DNA from 2 places in the Peribacillus sp. NPDC096622 genome. Region 2 is predicted to be linked to the other one. Evidence: predicted binding sites of a transcription regulator. Region 2 holds the regulator's gene; the other holds the start of a gene.
The links. The regulator LexA, encoded in region 2, represses DNA repair genes until DNA is damaged. The targets are predictions, from matches to a motif close to CGAACATATGTTCG.
Positions count from the first base shown of each region.

Region 1: the regulator LexA is predicted to act here: its motif matches at 1,885-1,898, upstream of ACIQYG_RS00030 (Y-family DNA polymerase).

Region 1 is NZ_JBIWES010000001.1:1,745-6,180, reverse strand. It holds gene ACIQYG_RS00045 (SDR family NAD(P)-dependent oxidoreductase) at 1-134, shown strand, start outside; gene ACIQYG_RS00040 (hypothetical protein) at 290-817, shown strand; gene ACIQYG_RS00035 (C40 family peptidase) at 878-1,537, opposite strand; gene ACIQYG_RS00030 (Y-family DNA polymerase) at 1,952-3,211, shown strand; gene ACIQYG_RS00025 (YolD-like family protein) at 3,238-3,570, shown strand; gene ACIQYG_RS00020 (iron-sulfur cluster biosynthesis family protein) at 3,795-4,118, shown strand; gene ACIQYG_RS00015 (alpha/beta hydrolase) at 4,161-4,436, opposite strand, start outside.
Region 2 is NZ_JBIWES010000011.1:10,333-14,768, reverse strand. It holds gene tkt (transketolase) at 1-696, opposite strand, end outside; gene ACIQYG_RS18550 (DUF896 domain-containing protein) at 924-1,157, opposite strand; gene ACIQYG_RS18545 (YneB family resolvase-like protein) at 1,223-1,879, opposite strand; gene yneA (cell division suppressor protein YneA) at 1,899-2,210, opposite strand; gene lexA (transcriptional repressor LexA) at 2,366-2,989, shown strand; gene ACIQYG_RS18530 (esterase/lipase family protein) at 3,602-4,436, opposite strand, start outside.

The DNA.
Region 1 (4,436 bases), on a different contig from region 2:
AAATCGTAGCGGCGATGCTGACCAATAAGAGGGAAATCAATCTCCCTGGCTGGATGAATTTAGCTGGGAAATGGTATAACATGTTTCCGAAGATCACCGAAACATTAGGAAAAAAAGCATTTTTTAAAAAGTAGGCTATACTTTCGATACCGGACAGGTCAAAGATGGTCTAATATTAGGTAAAGGGGAATGTCGATGACATTCCCCTTTTTTGAAATAACCGAAGTTTTCATTTGAATTGGTAACTATTTCATGGGGAATCCGTCTATTTCTATTAGGAGGGATTTTCATGAAGATGATTGTAAACCTTTATATATATATATTCGTCGCCTTTATTCTGGGTAGCTGTCAATCCCCCGATTGGAACATGGATGAACCCATTGATAAAGGGGAACAAGGTTTCATTACGGATCTTGACGATAAAAGGGTTTTGATTAAAGGGACGTACTATAAGGTGACCAATGATACATATATTCAAGATCAACATGGTAATGACCTCGATTATTCCGACCTGGAAATCGGGATGAAAGTGAAACCATGGCACCGGGGCGGGGTGAAGAAATCATTTCCTGGGAAAGCGGAAGCAAAAATGATTCTTGTTTTGACGGATGAAATCAGCTTAGCCGAACAAAGGGCGGTCACTGCTGCTCTCGATCATGTCAGCAAAGCGGAAAGCCAGCGATTCATGGTTCTCGAAGTCGTCCATTTACCCTCAGAGCATGTTTATAATATCGAAATGATGAATCGTTCCAACTTGGATTCTTCATTCATTGTGACAGTTGAGGATTTAACGGATGAAATATTATATATAAAATAAAACAACCGGACTGATTCACTTCGAATTCTGTCCGGTTGTTTTATGGGATATCACTGGATTTTATAAAGTTTTTGCACCTAAATATTTTGGTTTCCAATAAGAATTATCCATATCCGTGATGGTTATTCCTTTAGAAGACGTAGCACTGATGAATTGACCATTTCCGATATAGATCCCAACATGGGATACTCCTGTTCTTCCAGAAGAAGTATCAAAGAATACAAGATCACCCTTAGCTGGTGAAGATACTTTTAAACCCGTATTGGAATAGAGCAAGGATGTTGTACGCGGTAAGGTAATCCCTTGTGATTTCTGGAATACGTAATAGACGAAGCCTGAGCAGTCAAATCCAGTTGGTGTTGTTCCGCCCCATTTGTAGGGTTTGCCTATTAAGGTTTTTGCATAGCTGATCAAGCTAGTATTATTGACATTATAAACACCAAGCGCATTAAATGTGTTGCGGCCGGCAATTCCGTCGGCAGTCAACCCTTTGGCTTTTTGGAATTTTTTTACTGCGGATACAGAATAGGTGCCGTAATATGTAGTCAGTGAACCTGAATATGTGAAATAACCTTTGGTTTTTAATAGTTGTTGTAGTTGTTTGACATCACTATGTGTCATTCCGGGTCTGAGGGTTTGGTCTCCAATGTTGGCAAAGGCTTGCAGTGGGGTTAGCATCATGGCAGATGCAACAGCAGCTGAAGCGATCCATTTCTTCATAATTTTCATTTCCTCTCTATCTATCTTTCTATTATTTCTTAACAATATTATCCTACAATACCATTATGACAATTAGACATAATTTTCGTTACATTTTCATTACAAAAAATGAGCATTAAGACTGGATTTTAAACAGACGAAAGTCTGTTGAAAAGGGTGGGGGAAGTTAAAAAAACTGAGTATATGGACCTATTGGATATTAATCAAGCTACCAATTGATCTTTTTCAAAAAAACTATTTGGATACTGAGTTTAAATTTGGAATTTCACCCATTTTTAGTATCTATTATATTTTTCAAGGAAATTACAATAAAAAGTAGAAATTTGTATGAAAACTTCCATTGAATAAGAACGTATATTCGGTTAGAGTTATGAATATAATAAAGCGAACGTATATTCTTGTTAGGGTGAAGAGATGATGGATTATGGGACGATGCCGAAACAATCAATTATGTGTATCGATATGAAAAGTTTTTATGCAAGCTGTTCAGCGGTCATGCTTGGGCTGGACCCGCTTGATTGTTATCTGGCGGTGGTTGGTGATTTGAAGAGGACAGGGAGCATTGTGCTTGCGGCTTCTCCAAAGATGAAGAAGGAATTTGGCATCAAGACAGGTTCGCGGATGTTCGAGATTCCGAATGATCCGAGGATTGTCGTCGTTGAACCTAAAATGGCGACTTATTTAAGGGTCTCGACGGAAATCACCCGCTTGTTCAACCGTTATGTGCCCAAAGAAGCGATTCACGTATATAGTGTGGACGAAAGTTTTGTGAAAGTCGATGGTGCCGCTTCTTTATGGGGAGATGCCCGCATGATAGCTGAAAAGATAAAAGATGAAATTGAACGGGAATTACAGCTCCCCTGTGCCATTGGAATTGGACCGAACATGCTTATGGCAAAACTTTGCCTTGATTTGGAAGCCAAACATAAAGGGATTGCGGAATGGAAGTATGAGGATGTACCAAGCAAACTTTGGCCGATTTCCCCGCTGCGTGAAATGTGGGGGATCGGCAGGCGCGTAGAAAAAACCCTTCATGGAATGGGCATATTTACGGTTGGGCAGCTTGCCAATTATGATCTTGAATTACTTGAAGCGAAGTTTGGAATTATGGGCAATCAGCTTTACCACCATGCCTGGGGAATAGATTTATCCGATATGGGGGCAGCGATCATCGAAGGGCAGGTCAGCTTCGGTAAAAGTCAAATCCTGCTGCGGGATTATAAGGAGGAACATGAGATAAAGCAGGTCATGCTGGAAATTTGCGAAGAAGTTGGAAGAAGGGCACGCACCCATCGTAAGGCAGGAAGGACGGTGAGCCTAGGCATTGGTTACAGCAAGGATGAGTTTGGCGGAGGTTTCCATCGTTCGCGTTCGATTAACGAGCCGAGCAACATTACGCTGGAGTTATATAAAGTTTGCCTGGAGCTTTTTCATGAGAACTATAAGCAAAAAACGGTTCGAAGCATAGAGGTCAGACTCTCGAATATTGTAGATGATAACGAAATGCAGCTGACTTTATTTGATGCTTCGCGCTGGAAGAAGCGGGAATTGAGTTACACGGTTGATCGAATCCGCCACAAATATGGAGCCAAATCGTTATTGCGTGCAGTTTCGTATACAGAAGCAGGTACAGCCGTTTACCGAAGCAAGCTGCTTGGCGGGCATAAGGCGTAAGGTTGACTTTGAAAGGAGGAAAAAGAATGATTCGTGATCGCGGCCGTATCAAATGGACATCGATGATGTTGCCGGAACATGTGAAGATGCTGCGGGATTGGGTGGTGGAGGATAGCTATGAAACGAAGCGCATCCTGGATGAACAGCAACTGGAAGAAATGAATGCGGTGATGGGGGAAGCGATGGAGGAAAGAAAGGATGTCACGATTGCTCATTATGAAGGAAACCGGTATCAGCTGTTAATCGGCAGGATCCATTATTATAATGAGCTCACCCAAAAGCTTCATATCGTTGATCGGTTTGAGCAGGCTCACTATATCAGGCTTTCCGATATAGCGGATGTAAGGATAATGGAATGATGAGCGGAAGGGCTGTTCCCCAAGGGACAGCCTTTCATTTTCGAAACGGCATCGTGATGAAAGGAACGACGTGGCATAAGAGAATCGGCATTGGTTAGAACGGTCCATGAGGAAAGTGATTTTCGTGAGGGCTGATCTTGCAAAAGGAAGCAGGCAGTTTCGTTAACAGAAACGTTTTTATCGTTTATAATGGAGGAATGCAAAGACACCGGGAGGCAGCAATCATGTATATTGAATGGACGGAAACAGCGGCTGAGAAAGTAGCCGGTAAGGTACAGGGACAAGAAGGATATTTACAGTTGAAATATGATACTGATGGCTGTGGCTGCGTGGTAAGTGGTGTGACGGCGCTATGGTGGGTCAACGAACCTGAAGAAGGTACTGAAAAAGTGGAAACGAACGGAATCCCGCTATATGTTGAGAAATCAAAAATGATTTTTCTTGATGAAGTCATGAAAATAGACTTTGTTCCGGAAGCGAACAGCTTTCAATTAAAAAGTCCGAATCAAATCTTAAATCCGAGGATGAGCTTTTTTAATAAAATCTAACTAAAAGCAAAAGAGGGATCTTGGATACCCTCTCTTTTCTTCTCAGACAAGTTTTAGAAACTGATCGATTTGATCTTCATATTCTTTTGGATTTTCATTATAAGATTGAGCGTGGGCCCCTTTTTTAGCGATGTACAGCTGCTTTGGGCCCTCTTTTGCTGCATATAATTCCGCTGTCATGGAAGCGGGAATGAAACTGTCATTTTCACTATGGATGAAAAGCACGGGTTTTCGGATATTTTTCATATAATCGATTGGGGACACTTCATTGGTCCAATATCCGTCACGGAGTTTGATGAACGTACGCCCAAGCGGAAA
Region 2 (4,436 bases):
TTCTTCAATCGCTTTAGCAATTTCCTGAAGATCGTTCCCATCCTCAACGCGAATATATTGCCATCCATAAGATTTGAACCGGTCCGCTACGCTTTCACTAAATGATTGACTTAAGTCGCCGTCAAGGGAAATATCATTAGAATCATATAAAACAACAAGTCTTCCGAGTTGTAGATGTCCAGCTAATGAAGCGGCTTCTGCAGAAACACCTTCCATTAAATCTCCATCTCCACAAATGCTATATGTATAATGATCGACAACATTATAAGAATCTCGGTTATAGCTTTCTGCCAAATGACGTTCTGCCATTGCCATTCCGACTGCCATTGCGATACCTTGTCCAAGCGGCCCAGTAGTTGCATCTACACCAGCCGTATGTCCGTATTCAGGATGTCCTGGAGTTTTACTGCCCCATTGGCGGAAGCTTTTCAAATCATCGATAGATAAGCCATATCCCGATAAATGAAGAAGGCTGTATAACAGCATAGACCCATGACCAGCTGAAAGAACAAAGCGATCTCTATTAAACCAATCAGGATTTTTCGGGTTATGGTTCATATATTCGGTCCATAGTTTATACGCCATCGGCGCTGCACCCATCGGCATACCTGGATGGCCTGAATTAGCCTTTTCAATTGCATCAATCGACAATGTACGAATCGTATTGATAGAAAGTGCATCTAATTTATCTAACATATCGTAAAACATCCCTTCCTGTAATGTACCTCTTTATATTATAGTGACAAGCATAATATCACAACTAAAATCACTATTTAATACCCCAATATTACAATTTTCTAGGAATAAGAAGTCTCCTATTTAGATTAAACTAAATAGGAGAATACATACATGAATGCACTCTCTTTTTACTCCAAAATGCCAAAGAATCCTCTAATGAATGTTCCATCAGAAGAATCCAAGCATTAATGTAAATTTCTTTTTTCTTTTATATTTTTTATCTTTTGAGGAGTGACGTCATTACCCTCTGGATCCACGACTTTCACATGCTCCAAAGTATCGGACATGGACTTTCTGAATGTTTCCAAATATTCACTTCTCAATTGGGTTTGCTCTTTCGCCTCAACTTCCGTCAAACCTTCGGCCTTTGCCTTTTTAGAAAGTTCATTTATACGGGCTATTTTTTCTTTTGATAACATAATCTCGCTCCTTCATATTCTGCGGATATTGTCATGGTATTAAAAAAAAAGCGAAATTACAAGTTCTATGATTTACTTTCCTTTGTATTCATTTGATGTTCGAGATAACGCCTGTTCACAGTAGCCTTAGATACATTGTATCCAAAGCCCCTTAATGTGGCTGCGATTTCTGAGAATGTCAACCCATTGGCACGAAGTTTAATAATCTCTTCAATAGGAATCTCCATACGGTCCCTTCCAGTGGAATTCCTTTGATTCTGAAGATTTTTTTGAGGACGGTACCCTTTTTCAACGGCTCTTATCATTCCGCGCTTTATTTTAAGATTATGTAGTTTCCTTTGATATTCTTCTACAATGCCGACTATCTGGATGACCATGGCATCCGAATCCGATAACTCCAGCTCCCCATCGTGTGAGAGCGTATAAATTTTCACATTTTCTTTAAGGATGACATGGAATAGGGCTATTTTGGCATTCCCTCTTCCCAGTCTTGTTTCGTCCTGGATTAATAGAACTTCAGCTTCTTTGGTTTTAAATAGTTCGAGCATGTCAAAAATGCCATCCCGATTCAACTCATAACCACTTGCCTGTTCTTTTATAATGGAGATAACTTCCACATCCATCTTTTCAGCCAATTTGACCAATTCATCTTCCTGCCTTGCCAATGATGTTTCCTGTGACTCTTTTTCGGTGCTGACCCTACAATAGATTACCGCCTTCATAATACCCTACCTTCACTACTTACTGATCACTGGCCAAATTCTGGACAAGTTCTTCCCCTTTAACCGGTATGACAATGACTTGACCAGGTTTTATCGAATCCGCCCTGACTCCATTATGCTCTTCTATCCAACCAATGAATTCTTTTTTTGTCAAATTCGATTCTTCATATTCTTCGGCAATTCCCCATAGGGTATCACCTTCACTTACTTCTATAGAAAGGAAATCTTTTTTTTGATCATTGTTCAGTGTACAAGAGAATAAAATTGAAAAGATGAATACTGATCCCGCTAATAGAATCGTATAAATATAATTTTTGTATAATTTTTTCATAATTATCCCTCCAAAGCGAATGTTCGTTCGTATGTTATGGTCAAATTATAATACGAACGTTTGTTTCAGTCAACAACAAAATTCGAACTTATGTTTGTATAGAGTTGGGCGCCATGCTATAATGTAGCAAAGAACATTGGGGAAGAGGTGCACAAATGACAAAACTATCAAAACGGCAGCAAGATATTCTTGATTTCATTAAAGAAGAGGTCCGCCAAAAAGGTTATCCACCTTCCGTACGGGAGATTGGCGAAGCAGTGGGACTTGCATCAAGTTCAACAGTTCACGGGCATTTATCCCGCCTGGAAAGTAAAGGCCTTATTAGACGTGACCCAACTAAGCCAAGAGCCATTGAAATAATGAATTTGGAGGAAGCGAACAATATTCCCAAAGCCAATGTCGTGAACGTGCCGTTACTTGGAAAAGTAACAGCGGGCATGCCGATAACGGCCATTGAGAACATTGAAGAATACTTTCCGCTTCCCGAAAGCATGGTTCCACATGATGACCATGTATTCATGCTGGAAATCATGGGTGAAAGTATGATCGAAGCAGGAATTCATGATGGAGATTATGTCATTGTGAAACAACAAAGCAGTGCCAATAATGGAGATATCGTCGTGGCGATGACGGAAGATGATGAAGCCACTGTAAAACGATTCTTTAAGGAACCGGATTACATAAGACTTCAGCCTGAGAACTCAAATATGGAACCAATTATTTTACGAGATGTTTCGATTCTTGGAAAAGTAATAGGCTTATATAGACAAATACACTAAAAGCGCTTTCCGCGCTTTTTTTGTTTGTTTAAATTTATGTACCTTATTCTCTCAATATGCATATGGAAGAGTAGATATTGAAAATTTTTTAATAGAATCAAGTTTTCGTGGAAATTTAAACATCCTTTATAACGGATGAAAGTTATACAAGCGCCTTTCTGGTAATATGTACTTTTGAAAAAGCTCATCGAAATAAAAAAAGAGTGGGTTAAAATCCCCCTCCCATTAAATTTCTTCACTCTTAATCATTGGTTCACTTTAATAAAGTTAAGATCGCCTCAGCCATTCCACTGTTGAATCTGCACTTGTTGAGAAATTTGCAAGAGTTGAAAACAAAAACCCCTTTTTCACAATATGCCCTGTTAATTTTTTCTGGGCATAATGAGCAATTTTCTAAATGGCTGTTTCTTTGCTCGTTAGATCTCTGATTGCTATGCATAATTTCCAGGGAACCAATTTTTAAATATATCCATCTAACAACCGTTATATAAATACTTCTATAAGCTGTTTCCATTTGCGTAATTACCATCACCCTAGTTAACCCTAACATATCGCACCTCCCTCATTTTTCATCCCCAAAAAATGCCTTCTCAATTAAGAGAAGGCATTTCGCTATTTCTCAATATAGACCGAACGAATCAGCGTCCGGGTCCTTTCAGTACCATCCACATTTTTTTCCTTGACATCTATTGTTACATTATAAACACCTGACTTAGGTACTTCTGGAAAGGTACCAGTAAAATTTTCAGTATCCATTACCTTAATTGAGTTTTTTTCACTAATTTCATTACCGGTTTCATCTATCAGATGAACCAAAAATGTTGTGCTGATTGGTCTTTTTTTACCATTCATTGGATTCTTTATTAAAAACTTTGCATCTTTTTGCTTAACTTTACCGGCCATACTAAATGTAATGGGATTCTTTTCATTAAATTGTGCTGTGAACAAGTAGGCGTCTTTTGGTGATTTAGTCTTCATTCGTACTTTCCAGTCACCAATTTCAAGGTTATTTCTATAGAATGACTGGATGGTTGCACCATTAAAAAAGGAGGTTTCCTTTTTGGCTGAATGGACCTTTAAGGACGGTGAATACTTTTTATTGGATGGAGAAATCAACTCAACCTCCACATCATTTGAGGCTGTATATATGCTTATATTACCTGGGGCCGCTTCATTTACATGGAAGCTTTGTTCGACCCAGACATTTTGTTTCAGGACATCACCTAGAACGGTTTGAGCAAGTGCGGTTGTAATGACATCATCTTCAACCCGTTCTTTATAATTGACATTATATTCAGGAATCCCAGCGGTTGAAGTGCTTCTTAAATAGGGTTCAATTCTTGAAAATACAGCTGAGCCAACTCGAATATTGTCGTGATCAAAGTTGGGATCCGTAAATAAATGTGTTGCATAGGGTATTTTTGTACTCCATACATTGACTAGTCCA